One region of the Effusibacillus lacus genome, then DNA from elsewhere that is predicted to be linked to it. Evidence: riboswitches for the same ligand, from Rfam matches in the RefSeq annotation. Region 1 holds a riboswitch; each other region holds the start of a gene.

Region 1 (4,415 bases):
GTGAATCGAGAAGTTCCCGCTCATCCCCGTTCCCTGCCTTTCGCTTCCTCTTCCCGGACAAAGTGGATAAACACATCATCCAGATTGTCCTTGCCGAGTCCCTGCATCAATTCCTGCGGTGTGCCAACCGCCAGCAGCCTCCCGAAAAAAATAAACCCGATCTGATCGCAAGTGGCCGCTTCATCCATATAATGGGTGCTGACCAGCACGGTAATCCCCTGTCGCGCCATCCCATGGATGATATCCCAGAAGACACGGCGGGAAACGGGGTCCACGCCCGCAGTCGGTTCATCAAGGATGAGCAGCTCCGGTTTGTGCAGCAGGGCACAGCAGAGTGCCAAACGCTGCTTCCAGCCGCCAGACAGCGTACCGGACAGTTGTTTCTCCCGACCCGCCAGATCTGCCAGCTCGATTAACTCTTGGATGCGGACGGCTGCTTCTTTCGGTGAGAGCCCATAGATCCCCGCGTAAAAATCAAGGTTTTCCTTCACCGTAAGATCTTCGTACAAGCTGAACTTCTGCGACATATACCCGATTCGCTGTTTGATGGATTCGGAGTCTTTGACAATGTCAAAGCCCAGAACCTGCCCGCTTCCCGATGTGGGTGTCATCAATCCGCAGAGCATCCGGATGGTGGTCGATTTGCCCGAGCCGTTCGGCCCTAAGAACCCATAGATGCTCCCTTTCGGAATGGAGATGGTCACATTGTCGACAGCACGCCGATTCCCGAAGTCTTTCGTCAATCCCTCGCAGCTGATCGCATATTCCATGCCGGGTTACCTCCCATCGGCAGAGGACACGCGGATATCAGCCGGCATTCCGGGCTTTAGTTCCCCCATTCCTTCACTTAACCGGACGGTCACCGCAAACACCATTTTCGTCCGTTCCTTGGTGGTTTGCACATTCTTTGGGGTAAACTCCGCTTTCTCACTGATTCGCACGATCTTCCCGGCAAAGGATTTGTCCGGATAGGCATCCACCTGCACGGTCACTTCCTTGCCCACCTGAACCAGATTCAGGTCAGCCTCCGGAACGTACATCGTGACCTCAAGATTGGTGGGGTCCAACACGGTAAACAGCAGAGTGCCCGGCTTCACCATTTCCCCCAATTCCACATGCCTGCGCAGGATGATCCCTTTGATGGGGGAGCGAACGTCCGATTTTTCCAGTTGTTCTTTGACTTGTTCGAGCCTTGCCTGCGCCTGGTCTTTCTGGGCCAACAGATTCCGGATCGTGTATGCGGTTGAGCCCTCTTCCAGGAGGGACAATTGCGCTCTTGCCGACTTTTGCTGAGCGGACGCTGCCTGCACCTGCGCCTGCGCCGCCGCCACCTCGCCGTTGACCGCATCAATCTGCGCCAGGCCTGCCTGGTATTGGGCTTCCAACTGATTCACACGGGTCTTTGCCTGATTCAGCAGTTCTTTCTGGGTATCCCACTCTCTTTCCGATATGGCCTTGGCGGCATATAACGTCTCCGCGTTCTTGAACTGCTTCTCCTGATAGGCCAATGTTTCCCGGGCCCCGTCCAATTGGCTCTTGAGCTGCGCAACTTGTGCCTGCATCTGCTGCAAAGTGGCACTGGCCTGTTTCATTCGGGCTTTGGACTGGCTTGCCAGTGCGTCAAACTGGTTGATGGAAGCCACCGCCTGCTGAATCTGCTGGTTGCGGGTCCCCGCCTGGGCTTCTTCAAGTCTTGCCAGGGCAGCGTCCCGGGCCGCTTCCGCTTCTTTCACCTGCCAGTTTAAGATCTTGTCGTCAACTTTCGCGAGGATGGTATCGGTGGTAATCGCATCTCCCTCTTCCTTGTCCAGAGCCACGATCGTTCCGGACACCTGGGCCACCACCGGAATTTCCCTGCCTTCAATCGTTCCCGCAAAAGTCTGCTCCTCCGAACAGCCTGTCGTGACTAACAGCAAGAACACTGCCGTGGCTTTCATGATTTTGGTTCTCATCCAGACATCCTCCTCTCGCACAAAAGTGAGTAATCACTCACTTTGCAATTTTAACCTACTCTTGTTTGAGTCTCCCGTCAAGGGGGAGTTTCTGAAATATTTTAAACGGAACTTCCTTTTTTGCGTGAGCTTTCATTTTCAAGTTAAGGAATAATCAAAACAGGCTTGTATCCGTTTTCATCGTGTTTTTTGGCAATTGCAATTTATCGGATCTGGAATTATGTTCAGGGAAGATTTTCATATCGTATTACGCTGAGTCGAAAGAGCGGGGGAACCACATTTTTTGGGGTGAATCGCAGAAACTGCGTAGGGCAACTCCACTGCCCGAATCCGTCAGCTAACCCCGTAAGCGTAGCTGGAGAGGAGGAATCAACTTGAGTTTGTCATGCCTATGACTACAAGGGAAATACTACCTTTGTGGTTTTTTTTGTTCCTTGTTTTCCAAATAAACGAAATCCGAAGGAAGGTCAGTACCCATTATGACAATTGATCAGATTAAACGCTTACTAATCGGCTCGCCATTACGTACCCGGCAATTGACCCATGAAAAATTGCCCAAATGGAAAGCGTTGGCTATCTTCTCTTCAGACGCTCTTTCATCGGTGGCCTACGCTACGGAAGAGATTTTACTCGTGCTGTCCATCATCGGGATCAGTGCTTATGTTTATTCCATCCCAATTGCGATCAGCATTTTGGTATTGTTGCTTGTCGTTACCCTTTCATACCGTCAAATCGTTCATACCTTCCCCTCAGGCGGGGGAGCGTATGTCGTTGCCAGGGAGCACTTGAATATACCTTCAAGTCTAATGGCTGGTGCGGCATTGATGATCGACTATGTTTTGACAGTTGCCGTCAGCATTAGTTCCGGTGTAGCAGCGCTGATATCCGCCTTTCCCGTGTTGATTCCATGGAAAGTGGAGCTTGCTGTTTTTCTGGTGCTCACCCTTATGCTCTTGAACTTGCGGGGAATCCGTGAATCGGCCACAGTATTCGCTTACCCCACCTACCTCTTTATTTTTTCGATCTTGGTTATGATCGGTGTAGGAGGGACCCAAATCTGGAAAGAGGGCTGGCATGGTTATGAAGTCCAGGCTGCAAACCAGATCGGCGACATAGTTACATGGACAGGCGCTTTATTGTTGCTCCGCGCGTTTTCTTCAGGATGTTCCGCTTTGACAGGAGTTGAAGCGATCAGCAACGGTGTCCCGTCTTTTCGTTCTCCGGCTCCTCGCAATGCGGCCATCACCATGATGTGGATGTCTCTTTTGCTTGGGGCGATGTTTTTTGGAATTACGCTGCTGGCATATGCTTTCGGTATAGCCCCAAAAGAACATGAGACCGTTGTATCCCAAATTGCGGAGCACGTATTTGGACGGGGGCCACTTTATTACCTCATTCAAGTGGCGACAATGCTCATTCTGTTTTTGGCCGCCAATACCAGTTTTACCGGATTTCCACAGTTAACTTCCATCATTGCCCAAGACCGATTCCTTCCTCGTAATTTGGCCATGCGAGGCGATCGTCTTGTGTTTTCAAACGGGATCGTATTGTTAAGTGTGCTGTCCATTCTGCTTATTATAAGTTTTAATGGCGACACGCACGGCTTGATTCCTTTATATGCGGTAGGTGTCTTCCTGTCCTTTACCATTGCTCAATGGGGATTGGTAAAAAGATTCCTGAACGAGAAAAGCAAGAGACTATTCCGTATTGCGGTGACCGGGCTCGGAACAGTAATTACCGGACTGGTTACGCTGATCACGCTTGTTTCCAAATTTAGCGAAGGGGCGTGGATGGTCGCGTTTGCCATACCCTTGTTGGTTTGGATGTTTTATCTGATCCGAAACCATTATGACGAAATTGGCAAGGAATTACGCGTAGATCTGCACTCGCTTCCGAAGAAAGTCAAGACGAAAGTGATTATCCCGATCTCCGGAATCAGTAAAGTGGTAGCTCAATCGATTGCGTATGCAAAAGGCATTTCGGATGATGTTGTGGTCGTAACAGTCGATTTTGACGACGAACATGCAGCACAAATGCGGGAAAAGTGGGAGAAATGGAACCCGAACGTCCCATTAATTATTTTGCGTTCCCCTTACCGGACCTTGATTTCGCCGCTTTTAAAGTACATTGATACTCTTGAAAAAGAAAAAGAAGAGGATGAGTTTATTACGGTACTTGTCCCACAATTCATCGTCAAGAAATGGTGGCATGCATTATTGCACAACCAAACGGCATTGTTACTCAAAGCCGTACTGATTTATCGAAAAGATGTGGTTGTATCAACCATACCGTTTCACTTGCACCACTAATTTCCCATAAATCATTGAAAACAGGTCACTACAGGAGCCGAGGTCCATCAAGTGACCTGTTTTCGTGCATGGCCAGTTGCCCAATTACTACACCGGATAAACCGGATGTTTTCGTTCGGAGAACACCAGATACTTGGAAGAATACGCCTCAAAC
Region 2 (9,379 bases), on a different contig from region 1:
AAGAGCACCAGAACCAGCACCCGCATTCCCTGCCGGTAATTTTTGCGCATACAAGCCCCCCTTCCCTATAGACAAGTCTATGTCTGGCAGAAGGAGGTTGATTCCACCACGATCAGGTTTCAGTGGGCAAAAAATCACCAGGGGAAAGACCATCAAACAGATCGATCCACTCCCCTTGATTTTTCAGCAACCGGGACGCCACATCCAGCGCATGCTTCGGTCCTTCAGGGAACTTCCGGGCATAGCGGTAATACCCTTCCCATAGCAGGAAGACTTCTGTCAAATACCGCTCCGGTTCCTGATAATCATACAAATGGCGAATATCCAGCCGGTTTGCATTCATTTGATCCAGCAGCTCGGCATCCGGTTCAAAGTATTTCCCGATTGCGCGAATCAGCACGGTGACGACCGGCTTTCGCTGCAAATAAAGGGCAGTGGAAGACAACAGCATGAACAGATACAGATAAGGGTGAATTACACCCCGGTCGCCCATGTTCGGAAGCATCTCTTCCCGCATCCAGGTGGTGATCGTCAGGACATCTTTCAAATCCCCGCTGTCAAACAAAATCTTGGTGAGTTTTACATATTCGTAGAACAGTTCATATATCAGCGGATGCGGAAAAATCGGCCCGTCCTTTTCGATAATCGCAGCCAGCAAGCGGCCAAATGCATTGGAGACCACATGCCGGGCGACAAAAGAATGTCCGTGCAGTTCGCTCTTTATAACCTGTCTGCCAATTTCCTGCAGGTTGTGAAAGGCCGAAATCACGAACCCGTGAACCGCTTCCTTGTCAGTTCCCTTCCTGACCACCTCACAACAGATATCATAGATGTGGCTTACCACAGTTGCAATCATATTCAACTGCTGCTGCCCCGCCAGACTGTTGATTACAATCATAGTGTAGCCCTCCACGATAACTCCCGCCGCTTTGAGTGAGCCGCTTTCCACATACTTGATCCCCATTTCGAACATTTCTCGCAGAATGGCCCCGGAAACGACTGTCTCCCGCTGGCTGAAAGAGATGCTGGCCAATCCCTGCAGCTGTTCCACAATCCGTTTGTGGTACCACAAAACCTTGTCCTGCTCGGCTGTCGGCAGACGGGTATTGTGCAGCATATCGGCAATGTTTTTGACGCATCGGACCGCTGTCATCGTGTCCATGTCATTGACCGCCCGTTTGCCAATGTCCGCAATCTGTTCAATTTTGCTTAACGCTTCCTGGTACTCCCCCCTGTTATAGGAGATCAGATACTCTTTTTCAATTTTGCCGATAATGGTCTCGGGCTTCATCAGCTTCATAACCGCGTACATGTAAACCAACAGCCATACAAAACCGACAATCAGCATCACAAGATCCGCGCTGATCCATTTGTCCATCTGCTTGGACACAAGCCCGTTGTCCAGTTCGCGCATCTTGGAAAGCATGTAGATGGCATGAAAGATAGTCAGCAGATAAAAGGAGAACAGGGAAATGTTATAAGGAAACCGCACATAGAAATCCAGAATTCTGTGTGTGTACTTGCTTGCGGTCATCTGAATGGCCACCATGACAATCGATATGGACAGGGTGAAAATTGTGGCCAGTATTGTTGCGATGGTGTTCAGGTAGTTCCGGGCTGTCTCCGCATCCCCGTCAAACACAGGGGGTGTGAATACGAAAACAGCCCCGGTCAGCAGCCAGGAAAAAAACAGATGCAGCGCCATCAAGGACCTCCCCGTTTCCCCCTAGTTCAGTGCTCGTTCTAGTATGTGCCCCCCCGACAAGAAAAATTTAACGATTTGCTTTCCTCTTCCAGTGACAGAATAAGATACGGGAATCGGTTATATTCGCGTTTACGTCAAGGAGGAATTTGATGAGACGATATGTTTTGGGAGGAGTCGTCGCGGCGCTTCTGCTCACGATGACTGCAGTTTTTGGCTCGCGTCCTTTCAACCAGCCGCTCCAGAATCAGCAGCGGATCAGCAGCGATCCGGGCTCACAGAATCCCCGGATCATGAACAACAAAAACAGGGACATACGGGCACAGGTGACCGGTCCCCAAAGCCGGGCCCAGATCGCGGCCCAGGATATGGCGATTACCACCGCTTTGTGTGTGAGGGACTGCCGGTTTGCCCTGCAACACCTGGCCAACCAATTGGAACATGCTGCAGATCAAAACCAAAAGCAGCAGCTCATCCGAAATGCCATGAAGGAACACCCTCAATTTCGCGCCATGATGCTGCAGACCGCCGACGGACAAACATTTTCCCATGGCTCAGCGGCAAAGCCGCAGTATCTGAAAGAAAGCGTAAACGGCCTCAAGAAGTCTGGACAGTTCTATGTATCCGATCTTTACGAAGGGCATGGCGGCAAAGACCAGCTGCTGATGTCACTTGCCGTTCCGGTTCTGAACGGTTCACAAATCGCTTCCGTCCTGGCCGCGGAGGTGCAAATGGGCTTTCTCCGTTCTGTAGCGGATCAGGTGGACAACCAAATGGGTACGATTACCCAACTGAATACACAGGATGGCGACCGGATCCTGTTTCATCCGGAGAAATCCCATTCCTCATCCGGACAACCTGTTACTCAGGCGGTGGACGGCACCAAATGGAATACCTCGTCGGTTCAGGTGCGATCCAAATCGGAAGACATCAGGACCATCTCCAAACGAAACGAAGTGGTTGTCCAATTTGACAGAGAACCGGATGCGGCAACTTTATCAAGAATCCAGAAGGAGATCGATGGTGTTATTGTAAGGCGAAATACCATGCCTACCTTTGTTTTTCGTTCAAACACCAAGTCGACGGATCAGCTGATAGCCTATTTTCAGAAAATGGGCGTTCGGATGGTCGAACCTAACAGGATTCTCAGGCAGAACGAACTGCCAAATGACCGGCTGTACCAAAAGTATCAGTGGAATTTCCCGCAAATCAAGATTGAAAATGCCTGGCAGGCTACAACGGGCATTCCCAGCACTATCATAGCGGTTGTAGATACGGGAATTGATCTGGATCATCCGGAGTTTGCCGGTCAATTGGTGGAAGGTCACAACATGATCGCAGACGACAACCGGCCGGTCGATGACAATGGGCACGGCACCCATGTGGCAGGTGTGATCATTGCCCGAACCAATAACGTCGAGGGCGTAGCCGGAATGAACTGGAATTCGAGGGTAATGCCCGTCAAGGCACTGGACGCCGAGGGAACAGGCACCGTCTTTGACATTGCGGACGGAGTCCGGTGGGCAGCCGATCATGGAGCCAAAGTGATCAATCTGTCGCTTGGTGAATATGAGGACTCGCGCTATCTGCATCAAGCGATTCAGTACGCCGTATCCAAGGATGCGCTGGTGGTGGCCGCCATGGGCAATGACGACACCGACCAGCCCAGCTACCCTGCCGCCTACCCGGAAGTTCTGGCGGTTACAGCTGTGGATCAGGATACAAAACGTGCAACCTTCTCCAATTACGGTTCTCATGCCGGAGTCGCCGCGCCGGGGGTGTCTATTGCCAGCACGTTCCCGGATTATCGGTACGCAGCGATGTCGGGAACCTCAATGGCCTCCCCTCATGTAGCCGGACTGGCCGGACTGATCCGCTCCATGAACCCCGATCTGTCGTCCGCCCAAGTTCGGGACATCATTTTGCGGACCGCCACTGATGTAGGGCCGTCTGGACCGGATCCCTATTACGGAAGGGGATTGATTAATGTAACCGAAGCTGTACGGCAAGCGCAGATAAAGTCACAGGAAATGGCACCGCCCGAGGGGAGACGGACTCCCGTCAGAAGGGATCCTTGGTGGTGGCCGTTTCGCAGACTTTTTGGCTTCGAGCAAACAAAATAGGGAACAAAAGGGAGGGGGCTGTACCCTCAGGCAGATCATCTGCCAGGTACAGCCCATGGCTTTCATAACGTCCGCTTCCCCAGGAGACGGGAAATCTGAAGTTCCATCCAATTCCAGAGTTTCGCCAGATCATAGGGCAGAATGATAAAGGTGCAAAGGAAGGCGATGGGAATCACAAGCGCAATTCGAAGCATCCGGCTCCCCAGGATTGAACAGATGATGTCAAACTGAATGGTGTGCCGGTATTCCTCCGCCAATTCCGGCAGGATGTCTGCAAGCAAATGATTGTAAAAGCGGGCTGTCGAAAGGAGGAGGTAGGAAACAAACCAACTGATGATGGCAATCCATACATATGTCCACATGCATCGGTCCCCTTCTGGAAAGTTTCCCTAGCAGTGTATGTGGCAGGACAAAAAGAGGTTTCCTGTGACTCAACGCAGTTCAAAAAATTGGAACGTTGATTAACGGCAGGAGCCGGCCCGATGGAACGAGAAAGCCAGCCTGCACAGGCTGGCTCACAGCTATATTCTTCTATATTCTTCTTGCTCCCAAGTAGCGAGGACCCCAGTAGGAACTGCTGAAACTGTCAATCTTCACCCCATGGGAACTGGTAGAGGATATGAATTGTCCGTCCCCGAGATAAATTCCTACATGGGAAGCTCCTGAATCATACGTTGCAAAAAATACCAGGTCTCCCGGCTGCAGATCCGTGACGGCAGTCCCTTGCTTGTACATGTCATGGGACGTGCGAGCCAGATCGACTCCTTTTTGTGAGAACACATACCTGACAAACCCTGAACAGTCAAATCCGGAAGGAGTGGTTCCTCCCCAGGCGTAGGGAACTCCCACAAGGCTTTTTGCCGTTTCCAGCAACGCGCCGGAATTTTTCTGGATCTCTTCCAGCTTCTTGGCAGCCAACTCCGCGATCTTCTTTCCGGTGGTGTCAGGGTCGACCTTGCCTGTCTGCTCAAGCGCATTGTCTTTTTGGAAGGCTTTTACGGCAGCTTCCGTAATTTCTCCATAGTAACCGGTATTGGTCGGATATTTGAAGTACCCCAGAATTCGCAAGTCCTGCTGCAGGGTGGCGACCTCTTGTCCCTCGACTTCTTTCTCCAGTGTCTTGTCCCCGTACTTGGACGCAGCTTCAGCATGAGAGACGGTCGCGGATGCAAACAGAAGTGCTCCCGCAAACACAAAAGCTTTCCAAAACCTGTTCAAATCGATTCCTCCTGATGCCTCCGAGGTTAGTTGACGGGTTCGGGTAAGAGGGTACCCTACACTCTTGGTGATTCACCCCAAATTACAGGTCCCCCGTACTGACTCATGGTCAGATTCGGCAAGATTTCTATTAAATGCTAAAAACTATCACACATTCTAAAAAATAGCACGAATGCTGTCGGAATTCAATAGTCTGCTATCTTACTAAACGTAGGTCTTCCAGCCTATTTTTACTAAAAAACGGTTCCTGCGGGTCAGGAACCGTTTTTCCGCTCTATTAATTGGTTTTCTCAATTTCGTAGACTACATCATCCAACAGATAGATGGCAATCTTGTCATATTTGCTAAGATTGCGAAGGGTCAAGCCAGTATCTGCTTTATGGATGTACGGATTTTCGGCGAGTTTGTATCTGGTTGCGCTTTCGATCAGATAGAGATAGTCGCTGTCGCTGACGTAAGAAAATGTTCCTTCGAGCTTCTGCATGACGTCAAATATCTTCTTGTTGCCCAGAGAGAAACGGACTTCAATCCGGTCACCCGCCGCCAGGCTGTTGATCTGGCTGTAGGATTGGGAGTTTACCTTGACGGTATCTTCACTGCCGAAGGTGATGGTGGTTGTGGAACCGTCAAACTTTTTCACGGCAACTTCGTTTCTGGCGGTGTTTATGCTCGTGATGAAACCGCGGGTTACCGGAAGCACTTCCACCGCTTTCAGTTCATTCCCGAAATAAGTGGCTTTGACCAGGTCATCTTCCTTTACATCATCTACCTTGGGATTGTTGATACCGGGAACAGTCAAGCGAACATCGGAATAGATATACAAGCTTTCGCTGTTGCCATCGTCGTCCTCCACCCGAAGGCGCTTGCTGCTGGTAGACACGTCGGTCACTTTGTACTCCAGTTCTCTTTTTACATCAATTTCCTTGATCTTGTTTGTCTCGGTCAGTTCCACCCGGACATAATCGTTTCGTTCAAGATCAGACAGGTCGGCGCTGCTTTCGTCCTTGATGTTCACGTCATAGTCGCTGTCCACAAAGTAATTTTTCTGGGTGTTGCCATCCAGTGCCAGAGTCATGATTCGTCTGTCGGGATCAATCAGCACAACCGTTCCTTCAATCCGGTTGTCCACTTCAATATAGACAATCTTGTCGTCGAAAAGCTGAATTTTGGCTTTCATGTCCTTCTTGATATCAGCAAGAGTCGGGTCGGATTCTCCATTGACATACAGCTCCGGCAGGGTGTCGTATTCGTAAGATTTCAATTCCCCGCTGTTGTCTTTCAGGACAAGGGTTTTGGCGTTCTCGTCAAGGCTTACCACTGTCCCTTCAATATACAAATCAGACAGCTCGCCAACAGATTGCCCGGTTCGATTGCTGATTGTCAGGCTCTTGATACCGTTATCGGCAATATGAATGACGATCTTGTCGCCTTCCTGCAGATCGGACAGGAGGGCCGTCGCGCCACTGCCATACTTGATCGTGGCATCCGCCGCGATTTTTCGTACGCTGGGTGTCCCGTCATTCTTTTCATAAGTCAGGATCGATTTGTCAGACGACAGGGATATGACCGTTCCCTCTTCCACAATCGTCTTGACATGAATCTTAGATACCACGTTGTCCAGAACTGTCAATTCAACTTCCATGCCTTTGAACAAGTCATTCAGTCCCGTGGTACGGTTGTCCGGATAGGTGACCGTTACCGCAGAACCGATCCGATAGATTTGTGGAGTGCCGGACAGCTTTTGCAGGGTCAACAGACCATTGGCCTGGTCCCACTCATAGATAATTCCCGCGTTTGTGGTCGATGTTCCACCTGCCAACCGGTAAACGGAAATCACTTTCCCCCGGAGGATCGTCAGTTCCACCGTATCGTTTTCCGAGAGCCCGTCAAAAGAAGTTAAAGTTCCGTCTATAGAACGATAAGTTGCCTGTTCACTCAGTTCATAGGTTTTCAGGTTGTTGGAACTGTCGGACAGCGCAATCGCTTTCAGGTCTTTGTATACCTTCACAAGAGTCCCGCTGACTTTTTCCACCCGTCGAGACTCGTCCAGGACTTCAATATAGGCTGCAGTCGGCTTGCCAATCACCAGAACCGGTTGCATGGGTTCCAGACTTGCGGCATTCGCCTGTCTGTCATTCTTGAATACCAGGGTGCCTGAAGTGAGAGTAACCGTTTGAAGCCCTGCGGAAGTCTGGACAACCATCTGATTTCCGGTTACCGATACGATATCTCCTTGCAATTCGGTGTCACGATGGACCGTCAGAAACGGCTCTGCCCGACTGATCAGCGCTGCCAGCTGGATCCGGGTGACAAAATCCAGGGGGTTAAAATTCACCGTTCCGTTAGCGTTGGGTATGCCCTTTATCAATCCATAGGCATCGGAAGAGGCAAGTTTCACATAATCCAGTGCCCAAGCGTGAATCTTGTCCGTATCGGCAAAGCTGCTTGCCGTCTGGCTGTACTGGCTGACATCATCCTCTTTGTCGATCATCCGTACAAGCAGTTGAGCCACCCATTCCCTCGATGCGGCAGAGATACCGTCAAACCGGCTTTCCTCTTCCCATCTCAACAGTCGATACCGATCTGCTATGGCGACATAAGGTTTTGCCCAGTTTGACACGTTGCGGTACTGCAATTGATAGGCGGCCGGATCGTATTGATCGACTTCCCCTTTCAATCCCAATGCCCGAATCACCATGGCGACCGCTTGTTCCTGGGACACATACTGGTCCGGAAGGAAGTTGCCGTTCCCGTCCCCCTGAATGATCTGTCTTAATGACATCTTTGCAACGTCTTTCAGCGCCCAATTGTGACTTGCCCCAAGATCCCTGAAATTGTTGGCCTCATTGGCAGCTGCCGTGTTAAAAGATGCGGAGGCAAACAACAACAGGAATACCAGAAGGCTTGATACGAGTGCTTTCCATTTCTGCGTCATGCCGTATTGTCCTCTCCCTTTATATGAAGTATGGTTTTGGAAACAAAATAGAAAAGAAGGGAAATTTTCCCTCCTATCTGTTTCGACAAAATCATACAAATTCCCTCTTTGCAAATATGAAAAAAACCGGGCATTTCTTTGCCCGGTCTTCAACCTGTCTTATTGCATGTCGGCCAGCGCTTTCTGGTCAAGCAATATGATTTGCCTTTTCTCCACGTCGATATGGCCTGCGGCCTTAAATTCGTTGAGAATTTTGCTGGTGGTTTCCCGGGTGGATCCGATCAGGCTCGCCATATCTTCGTGGGTGAGCCTGATCCCGATCTTGACACCGCCGGGAACCCGTTCCCCGTGCAGGTCTGCCAGCTTCAGGAGCAGTCGGGCAAGACGGGTTTGGACATCGTAGAACACCAGATTCTCAATTTGCTCCTGGGCTTCCTCCAGCCGCTGTTCCACAATCTGGGCCAGCCGCAGTGATACCTTGGGGTTGCGGGAAACAATCTCTTCAAACACTTTCTTGTCAATCTTGCAGATATAGGCATCATCCAGCGCTTCCGCATAATATTTGCGGGGCTCGTCGCCAAACAACGCACTTTCTCCGAAGATCGCACCCGGTTCCAGAGTAACCAGGGTAAACTGCTTGCCTGTATCGGACAGCCTGGAAATGCGAACCCGTCCTTTCTTCAACAGGTATACCGCATTGCTTGGTTCGTCAGGTGTAAAAATATAATTTCGCTTCGGCACGACAGCCGGTTGACTGCCCTTGCCAAGCTGGTCCAATTCTTTCTGTTCGACCCCTTCAAACAGGTCATACTCACGCAACTCGCAGACAGCGCATAGGCTTAGCATTCTTATCCCCTCCGAGGACCGGAAAGTTCCTGTATAGGTAACCGTAACACACTCCGCACCTCCCTGACAAGGGGCGGACGACCCAGAAGAAGGGGACACAAATCTTGCTATTCTGCAAAAATTCGCCCCAGCGGCAGCCGGATTCCACCCGGTTTCATTGCGGCTTCCAACAGTTCTTCTTCTGTCAGAATTCGTAAATGATGGTCTTGCCCACCACGGATGTATACAACATGATAAGCATCCGGGGCGAATTGGGCCAACACCCTGATCAGCGGCGTATCAGCCGTAGCCGCCAGCGACCTGACGGGCAAAGGCCGCTTGTTCCGCTGGCGGCGTTTCGTATCCAGAAACCGAATGGTGTCGTAATAGAGCTGTCTGCGCAATTGCCATGCGGACACAAACAGAAACACCCCCAAGGTGACCATTCCCGCCTGGACAAACCCGGCCCATAAAGCGAGCAGCCCCGTTATCAGCAAAACTGCTGAAAGAATGAAGGCCATGCCTATCGCCACCCCCGTAGCCTTCCGGAACCCAAGCGTCCGCGCCAGAGCTGCC
Region 3 (9,379 bases), on a different contig from region 1:
TATCAACCCGAGTACCGTAAAGTCCGAGAGAAGTACAGTCTGATGGAAATCTGCGAGATTCCGGACGTATGTGCCGAAGTGACGATTTTGCCGGTCAAACAGTTGAACACAGATGCTGCCATCTTGTTTTCCGATATCATGATCCCTGTCAAAGCCATGGGGGTTGATGTGGATATTAAGGGCGGGTACGGTCCTGTCATCGCGAATCCGATCAAAGAAATGGCAGACGTTACCCGTCTCAGGGAACTGGATCCGGAAGGCGACCTGCCGAAGACCATGGAGACGATCCGCATTCTCAAACGGGAACTGGAAGTCCCGCTGATCGGCTTTGCAGGAGCGCCGTTTACCCTTGCCAGCTATATGATCGAAGGCGGTCCATCCAAGAACTATTACAAGACCAAGCAAATGATGTACTCAGCGCCTGAAGTATGGAACGCACTGATGGACAAGCTTGGAGACATGATCATTACATATATGAAGGGGCAAGTGGCGGCAGGAGCCCAGGCGGTCCAGATCTTTGACAGCTGGATCGGCAGCCTCTCGCCAAGTGACTACCGGCAGTATGTATTTCCAACCATGAAGAGAATCTTTGAAGCGCTCAAGGAAATCGATGCCCCGACCATCTACTTCGGCATCAACACCGGGGAACTGCTTACCGTTTGGAAGGAGCTTCCGGTCAGCGTAATTGGGGTCGATTGGAGAGTGCCGCTTGATTCGGCACGGGAACGTGTGGGAACCGGGTTTGCGCTGCAGGGCAATCTGGATCCGGCGCTGCTGTTGGCCCCCTGGCCTGTCATCGAACAGAAAGCAAAGGAAATACTGGATATGGGAATGGCCCATCCGGGATATATCTTTAACCTTGGACACGGCATCTTCCCGGAAGTGCAAGGGGAAACCCTGCGGAAGCTGACGGAATTCGTTCATCAATACAGCGTTTCCAAGTTGAAATAGAGGTGCAGGTGAGGATATGAGCAACCGCATTGTTGGAGTTCTGGCAATGGATTACGGTACTCCCCGCAACCTGGACCAGGTGGAAGAGTATTACACACACATCCGTCGCGGACGCAAGCCGGAGCCGGAACTGCTGCAGGATTTGATTGACCGCTATCAGGCCATCGGTGGCGTATCCCCGCTGAACAAGATTACGGATGACCAGATTGAAGGCCTGGGCCGGATTCTGAACGGCAATGGAGACGGCGTTACCTATCGTATGTATAGCGGGAAAAAGCACATCGCGCCGTTTGTGGAGGACGCAGTCAGGCAAATGGTGGAAGACGGTATCCGGGAAGCGGTCGGCTTTGTGTTTGCCCCGCACTATTCCACGATGAGCATTGCCAAATATATCGAAGCGGCGGAAAAAGGGGTTGAGCAGTACGGCGGACCCCGGATTCACTATGTACGTCAATGGCATCTGCAGCCACTGTATCTCGATGCCATGGAAAGGCGTTTGCGGGATGCACTGTCCCATTTTTCAGAAGCGGAAAGACCCGGGGTCAAAGTGCTTTTCACAGCCCACAGCTTGCCGGAACGAATCCTCAAGATGAATGACCCATACCCGGATCAGATCAGGGAATCGGCAGCAGCCATCGCGCAGCGGGCCGGACATTCCAACTGGGGAACTGCATGGCAGAGCGCAGGACGGACCCCGGAACCCTGGTTGGGTCCCGATATCCTGGATGTCTTACGGGAACTGGCAGAACAGGGAACAGACAATGTGGTGATATGTCCATTTGGATTTGTAGCAGATCATTTAGAGGTTCTGTACGACATTGACATCGAAGCCCAGGCCTTAGCGAAAGAGGTGGGAATCAAACTCGTGCGGACCGCCATGCTCAATGCAGACGAGGACTTCCTGCGGGCACTGGCAACTGTGGTGCGACAACATGCAGCAAAGGAATGATCGACATGACTGACAAAACGGTCATCGTGATCGGCGGCGGGATCACCGGTCTGACCACCGCTTATTATTTGCAAAAGCAAGCCCGTGAAAAGGGGATCCCTTTGCGGGTTCTTCTGTTTGAGAGGGACAACCGGCTCGGGGGCAAAATCTCGACAGAGATCCATGAAGGTTTTGTGATGGAGAAGGGGCCGGATGCTCTGTTGGCCCGCAAGGTGGCGGCATTGAACCTGTGCCGTGACCTGGGACTGACCGGTGATATTGTGGGGACGAATCCAAACAACAAAAAGACATACATTCTGCATGAGGGAAAACTGCATCGGATACCGGCGGGGCTCAACGTTGGAATCCCTACCCAGTTCGTTCCGTTTGCCACAACCGGGCTGCTTACGATATCAGGCAAAATCCGTGCAGCCATGGATCTGCTGATCCCCCGCAGCAAACCTTCCGGCGATCAATCGCTGGGAGGTTTTCTGGCCCGCAGGCTGGGGGATGAAGTGGTGGACCAGATGGCGGAACCGCTGCTGGCCGGCATCTATGCAGGCAGTACCCGGAATCTGAGCTTGCGTGCCACCTATCCGCAGTTTGAACAGATGGAGAAAAAATACGGCAGTTTGATTCTCGGCATGCTGGCCCAGGCAAAGCAGGCGAAAGCGGGCAGTGCCCCGGCGAAATCCGTTCCGCAACCGAAATCGGAAGAAGGCATAGCACCCTCTTCCTCCGGAACCGGTTCTCCCGATCGAAAGCCGCTGGTTACTACGATGTTTTTCGGGCTGCGCGGCGGCCTGGTGCAAATGGTCAACAAACTGGCGGATGAGATTGGCCGTGGATTGATCCATACTTCGACCGCGGTTCGCGAGATTAAAAAAGAAACGGATGAGGCTGCTGGCGGTACTGCATTGTATCGAGTCGTGACGGAGAACGGGGAAACGTTTCAGGCGGATGCGGTGATTGTGACCACTCCGGCTTACGATGCTGCCAGGGTTTTGCCCCAGTCGTTTCCGTCTTTGGTACTGTTGGAGAAGATCCCTTATGTTTCCGTCGGCAACGTCCTGTTGGCGTTTCATGCCGCCGACGTTCCGTATCCGCTTGATGGTACCGGGTTTGTGGTTCCCAAGAAAGAAGGCCGGAACATAACGGCCTGTACCTGGATTTCTTCCAAGTGGATGCATACCGCCCCGCCGGACAAAGTTCTGATGCGTTGTTATGTAGGCCGTGCGGGAGACGAAGATATCGTCGACGAACCGGATGAATCGATTCTGGAGAAGGTGAAGCGGGATCTGAAAGATTCGATGGGCATTGAAGCGGAACCGATTTTTGTGAGGATTACCCGCTGGCGAAAGGCAATGCCGCAGTATACGGTGGGTCATCTTGAACGGTTGGCCGCTTTCGAGAAGGAAGTTGCCAAAGAATACCCTGGCCTTTTTTTCACAGGCGCTGCCTACAAGGGACTCGGTGTGCCCGATTGCATTCAACAGGGGAAAGACACGGCGGAAACCGCTTTGGGGTATTTAATGCAATAAAAGTTTACATAATGCATCTATTGTGGAAATAAGGCTGAGTGTCAGCCTTATTTTTTATTTTTTGTTTGTCGCTTCAGAAATAGAGCTGATTTTCAGTCTTATTCAGGGGATTCTCAAGGTGAGTAAACCAGAAGTAGCATATAGGGCTGAAAAACAGTCCTATTTCTGGGAGTACCTTTGAATCCTCAAAAATAAGCCTGGAATACAGTGCTATTTTTGCTTACCTTTTGCAGGTGGCATCTAACTGAAGGCAGGGAATGAGTGGAGGGAGCGGCCGTTACCATAAATTGGATTGTCGTCAACGGTAGGAAAGAAGGGGTTGTTCTCGAATATCTGTAAAGCGACAAATAAGGCCGAATCCGACCCAGTCGGTACGGGGGATCATTTTTATGGGGTGAATTGCTTAGCTGGCATAGGGTACCTCTACCCGAACCCGTCAACTAACCTCGGAGGCTAAAGGAGGAACAGCTTGTGAATGCATCTTTGAAAATCCTCACGATTGCAGGGACCGTATCCGCTTTGACTTTCCTGTCTTCATCGGCGGAAGCGGCCGGTTCGACTTCCTCTCAACCGGACTACAACGTTCACATCCAAGTGGATGACCAGCTTGTCCAATTTCCCGACGCGCAGCCGTTTATTGACGAACACCAACGAACCCAGGTTCCGGTTCGTTTCATATCGGAAAAGTTGGGATACAAGGTTGATTGGGTTGAGGAAGGCGAAGAAATTAAAGTGACCCTGAAGAACAACGACATGGAGGTTGTCTTGCGGACGGGAGATGACCGTGCGAAGGTCAACGGAAAAACAGTGCGGCTCGATACAGATGCGGTATTGCTGCAGAACAGAACCTATGTGCCGCTTCGCTTTGTCTCAGAGACTGCTGGCATGAAAGTCAACTGGGACTCGAATACGGCGACTGCCCTGATTATTACGGGCAAACAGGGAAATACCCCGATTGCGCCCGTACTTGCCTCCCGTTCCGGCTTTCAGACAAAGCAAACCGCCGCTGTCTCCAGTGTCGTGGACATTGCAAAGAAATATGTAGGGGTTCCTTATGCTTGGGGCGGGACAAGCCCCAAGGGGTTCGATTGTTCGGGATTCGTAAACTATGTGTTTGCCCAAAACGGTGTTCAATTGCCTCGAACAGCTGCTGAGATCTATAAGCTGGGCACTCCTGTCACAGAGCTCCAACCTGGGGATCTGGTGTTTCATACCACCTATGCTCCTGGCGCTTCCCATGTGGGCATTTACGTAGGAGATAACCAGTTTATCTCGGCAACAAGCTCTTCCGGAGTCAAAATTGTACCGTTGAATAATCCATATTGGGGCCCACGATATATAGGAGCTAAACGTCTCTAACCGCATATCCGACATATTGAAACAGCAAACTTCATTCATCTTCAAACCGCCTGACCGAATCAGGCGGTTTTTTTGCGCCCTAACTTCCTGAATATGCTTCGAGAGAAGCTTTTTTAACGTTTTGTGTCTGCCTCTAATTATTCAACAAATTTCCATAATTGCTTTGAAATCTTGATTTTACAGGTTTTTTTTCGTATCAGGGAATTCCCCTATGGTTTTTTCAGGGAACTCCCCTATACCGCAATAATAATTCTAAACCTATACTCGAATTAAAGTTATATAAATTTGTTTGACAAATATTTGAACGGATAAGAGGGGAGGAAAAGACATGAGCGAAACCACACCGCGCATCACGAACCCGACTTCACCACAGTCCGGCACGGAGGAAAAAGAACCTTCGCTGAAAGGCACTTTTGCTTCGGTGATGCTGTTGGGCACTTTTATCGCACTGAGTTGGCTTGGTGTGTTCTTTCTTTTTCTGAGTCGGAATTAAAAACAGCCCAAGGAGTGGAAAGGAGGTTCCGGCATGCACATTCATCGCTATGAAAAGTATTGGTTGATGTTTGGCGGCGGAATAATTATTGCATTTATTGTTGCTCTTTTTGTTAACGCGTTTGCAATGGGAATGACTCCACCAAGTGATCTTCAAAGGGTAGATCCTAAAAAGGTGGAACAAACCGCTCCCTTCGACAAACCAGGTCTCAAACAGGTTGGACCCAATGAATATGAAGCTGTGATGGTTTCGTTTGCTTTCGGGTATAACCCCAATCAAATCGAAGTTCCGGTTGGATCGAAAGTAACTTTTATCAGCACCAGTAAAGACGTAGTGCATGGTTTTCAAATTCCTGGAACAAACGTCAACATGATGGTTGTACCGGGTCATGTCAACAAAGTTACCCATACGTTTGACAAGCCGGGCGAGTACTTGATCCTGTGTAACGAGTACTGCGGTGCGGCTCACCACATGATGATGGCAAAAGTTATCGTAAAGTAAGGGGAAAGGAGTGACACCACAAATGACACAAGAAGTAAGAGTGGACCAAAAAGCGGCGAAGCTGAGCCTTTCCTATATCTTGGTTGCATTTATCGGATTCGGTATTGCAGCGATTGCGGGATTGCTTCAGGGCTTGGATCGAGCTCAATTGATTACACTGCCCACCTGGCTTAACTATTATCAGATCTTGACCGCCCATGGTGTATTGATGGGTCTGGTGTTCACCACATTCTTTATCGAAGGTTTTCTGTTCTCTGGTATTGCAAGGGTTCAAAACGGCAAACTGACTCCGCTTGGATTAAAGCTTGGCTGGGTTGGTTTCTGGGTGATGTTGATTGGCACCGTAATGGGAGTCATTACCGTTCTTATGAATGATGCTTCCGTTCTGTTTACGTTCTATGCACCGATGAAAGCGTCGCCCTTCTTCTATATTGGAGCCGCACTGATAGTTGTGGGAAGCTGGATCGGCGGCTGGGGCATGTTTGCCGAATATCGCAACTGGAAACGGAATAACCCTGGCAAGTTTTCACCCCTTTTCCTCTTTACCGCAGTGGCAACCATGACATTGTGGCAAATTTGTACCCTTGGGGTTGCGGCTGAAGTGTTGTTCCAGTTGATTCCCTGGTCCTTGGGTATGGTAGACACCGTGAATGTCCTTCTCAGTCGCACGCTGTTGTGGTTCTTCGGACATCCGTTGGTGTACTTCTGGTTGATGCCGGCTTACATGACCTGGTATCTGATCATGCCAAAAATTATCGGCGGGAAAGTATTCAGTGATTCCATTACCCGTCTGGTGTTCGTCATCTTTGTTCTTTTGTCCACTCCGATCGGGTTCCACCATCAATTGATGGAACCGGGTATTGATCCGAAATGGAAGTTCCTGCATGTTGCGTTGACATTGTCCATTGCGATTCCTTCGCTGATTACTGCATTCACAATGTTTGCCACTTTTGAGCTGGCAGGACGTGCGAAAGGTGCCACCGGGCTGTTCGGCTGGTTCCGCAAGCTGCCTTGGAAGGACGCCCGTTTCTTCTCCCTGTTCCTGGCTATGCTTTGGTTTATTCCTGCCGGTGCGGGCGGTATCATTAACGCAAGTAACCAGTTAAACCAAGTGGTTCACAATACCATCTGGGTAACCGGTCACTTCCATCTCACCATAGGTACTGCGGTTGCATTGACTTTCTTCTGTGTAAGCTATTGGTTGATTCCGCACCTGACTGGCCGGAAGATGACCCGGACAACCAACGAGCTGGGCAGACTGCAAGCGGTTCTCTGGTCGATCGGTATGATCTTCATGTCCGGTTCAATGCATACCCTTGGTTTGTTGGGCGGACCGCGCCGTACTGCCGGTACCACTTACATGAATGATCCGACAGCTCTCAGTTGGATTCCTTTTCATAAACTCGCGGCTCTTGGCGGTGCGTTCCTGTTCTTTGCAGCCATGCTGCAGGTAGGTCTTGTGCTCTATCTTGCATTCAAAGCTCCGAAAGGTGAACAGGAATATCCGATGGGCGACGTTGCAGAAGATGCAGCCGAAACTCCGCGTATCCTCGAGCGTTGGCCGGTTTGGATCTCGGTTGCAGTTATCTTGATCCTGGTGGCATACGGATATCCGATTGCCGATATGATTCAGAATCCGCCACCTGGCGCACCGGGTGTAAGAACCTGGTAAACAGTTTTAAAGAAACGGCATGCTCAAAGGGCATGCCGTTTTTTGCATGGGGTGCTCCGAACATGGGAAAACTGGGAAAGTCGTACAGGTCTACAGTTCGGAGGTTAAGATGAATACGTTCTGGAACTTTATTGACACAATCAAGTTGGGCGTATGGCTGGTTCTGATTTTCTTGTTTCACATGCTCCTGTATCTGGCACTGGGCACCGATGCCTGGTTTGTCACAACACTGCTGGCCACTGCCACTTACGCTGTGGCAATCCTTTTGCTAAAAGCGATTGCAAAACGAAGAAGGCAAGAAATTTAAAATTTCCACCCAATTGCCGGGTGGATGTTTTTTTATGGTACAATGGTTTGCGGATTTAAAATTATTCCAACCAGGGAATGGGGGATTTTTACATGGTGTGGCTGCTGCTTGCTGGGGACATTCTGATGCTGATTTTGTTTGCTTTAATGGGTCAATCGGAACATAAGACGTATACGACGTTTCAAGGCACTTTGGAGACAGCGGCTCCATTCGTCATTGCCTGGCTGATTGTGGGACTGGTCCTGGGACTTTACAAATTGCAGCACTACCGCAGTTTTGCCAGCATGTTCAAACGAACGCTGATTGTATGGATCTTGGCCATTCCGTTTGGGATGATGCTCCGCAACCTGTACCTGAACTCTGCGCTAAAAATTCCATTCCTGATTGTGGCCTTGGTATCTACACTGATTTTGTTATCCATCTGGCGCATCATTTTTGTGTGGATCTACAATCGACGCAATGCCTAGGTAAGAGGCGCCCCAACAGGGGCGCTTTAAATGTGTATCCGTGAGAAGGGTTTTGTAAGGCAAACAGAGAAATAGTGGGCGGGAGCGGTAGAGCAGGGCTTTAGGCCGGAGATGCGAAGAAGCGGAACCGCATCGAAGCGGAAGACAGAAAATTGGGAACAGAAATAAAGTCAGTCGCGGCAGTTGATTGAAAACGGGTTGGCATTATTTGGAGGAGGAGATACAAAATGTACAAAACGATCTTGTTTGAGAAATCGAATCAGATGGCGATTATTGCTTTAAATCGCCCGGAAGTGATGAACGCGTTCAATGTGGAGATGCATGAAGAGGTTTATGACGCATTGAACAAGGCGGCGGAAGACGTAGATGTGCGCTGCATTGTCTTTCGCGGGAACGGAAAGGGCTTTAGCTCCGGGGCCGATCTGAAGAGCATCAGCAGGGAAGATGTGGCTTCTCTTGATCATGGCACCTATTTGAAGAATACTTACAACCGCTTGCTTCTCCGAATGGCGGAGATTGAGAAACCGATCATTGGGGCACTGCATGGCCCGGTGTTCGGTGCAGGACTTGGGGTAGCCCTGGCATGTGATTTGCGGATAGCGGCCGCAAGTTCTTCCTACTCCATGGCATTTATCAAGATTGGCCTGATCCCCGACGCGGGTAGCCATTTCTTCCTGCCGAGGATCGTGGGACTGAGCAGGGCAATGGAACTTGCCATGCTGGGAGATACCCTTACATCCGAAGAAGCTCTGCGGTTAGGCCTTGTTAACAAAGTGGTGCCGGATGAAGAATTTGAACAGGCGGCCCAAGCCTATGCTTTTCGATTGGCTCAATCCCCAACCCAGGCGCTGGGATTGATCAAGAAGAACATGTACATGAGTTTTGAGAGCGATCTGGCAACCGTACTGGAGGCGGAAGTCAGAGGCCAATCGATTTGCGGCAGATCCAGAGACCATCAGGAAGGCGTTACCGCTTTCTTTGAGAAACGGAGACCGAATTTTACAGGAAAATAGAATTATAATCTGCTTTATGGCATGCTTTAACGGCATGCCTTTTCTTTTGCCGGAATAAACACAAAACCGGATTGATTCTCGGATTTCAACATGCGGACAATAATTGATCTAACTGTTTGAAACAAATTTTTCATAAACTTAATCCAA

The links. Region 1 has a riboswitch for cyclic di-AMP ahead of EFBL_RS08905 (APC family permease). Riboswitches for the same ligand answer to the same signal wherever they lie in the genome.
Region 2: it holds a riboswitch for cyclic di-AMP, as region 1 does, so the genes downstream of both, EFBL_RS11070 (C40 family peptidase) here and EFBL_RS08905 (APC family permease) in region 1, are expected to answer to the same signal.
Region 3: it holds a riboswitch for cyclic di-AMP, as region 1 does, so the genes downstream of both, EFBL_RS00625 (C40 family peptidase) here and EFBL_RS08905 (APC family permease) in region 1, are expected to answer to the same signal.

Annotation. Positions count from the first base shown of each region.
Region 1 is NZ_BDUF01000046.1:43,216-47,630, reverse strand. It holds gene EFBL_RS08915 (ABC transporter ATP-binding protein) at 21-770, opposite strand; gene EFBL_RS08910 (HlyD family secretion protein) at 777-1,952, opposite strand; cyclic di-AMP (ydaO/yuaA leader) riboswitch at 2,193-2,320, shown strand; gene EFBL_RS08905 (APC family permease) at 2,438-4,261, shown strand; partial or broken gene EFBL_RS21170 (carboxyl transferase domain-containing protein) at 4,349-4,415, opposite strand, start outside.
Region 2 is NZ_BDUF01000057.1:106,055-115,433, forward strand. It holds partial or broken gene EFBL_RS11050 (hypothetical protein) at 1-50, opposite strand, end outside; gene EFBL_RS11055 (DUF2254 family protein) at 113-1,705, opposite strand; gene EFBL_RS11060 (S8 family serine peptidase) at 1,855-3,825, shown strand; gene EFBL_RS11065 (hypothetical protein) at 3,888-4,187, opposite strand; gene EFBL_RS11070 (C40 family peptidase) at 4,357-5,043, opposite strand; cyclic di-AMP (ydaO/yuaA leader) riboswitch at 5,044-5,174, opposite strand; gene EFBL_RS11075 (S-layer homology domain-containing protein) at 5,321-7,978, opposite strand; gene EFBL_RS11080 (Crp/Fnr family transcriptional regulator) at 8,138-8,824, opposite strand; gene EFBL_RS11085 (M50 family metallopeptidase) at 8,932-9,379, opposite strand, start outside.
Region 3 is NZ_BDUF01000003.1:83,987-93,365, reverse strand. It holds gene hemE (uroporphyrinogen decarboxylase) at 1-951, shown strand, start outside; gene hemH (ferrochelatase) at 968-1,900, shown strand; gene hemG (protoporphyrinogen oxidase) at 1,906-3,420, shown strand; cyclic di-AMP (ydaO/yuaA leader) riboswitch at 3,762-3,890, shown strand; gene EFBL_RS00625 (C40 family peptidase) at 3,892-4,779, shown strand; gene EFBL_RS00620 (cytochrome c oxidase subunit 2A) at 5,108-5,272, shown strand; gene EFBL_RS00615 (cytochrome c oxidase subunit II) at 5,306-5,773, shown strand; gene EFBL_RS00610 (b(o/a)3-type cytochrome-c oxidase subunit 1) at 5,796-7,445, shown strand; gene EFBL_RS00605 (hypothetical protein) at 7,555-7,752, shown strand; gene EFBL_RS00600 (DUF3054 domain-containing protein) at 7,845-8,219, shown strand; gene EFBL_RS00595 (enoyl-CoA hydratase/isomerase family protein) at 8,447-9,232, shown strand.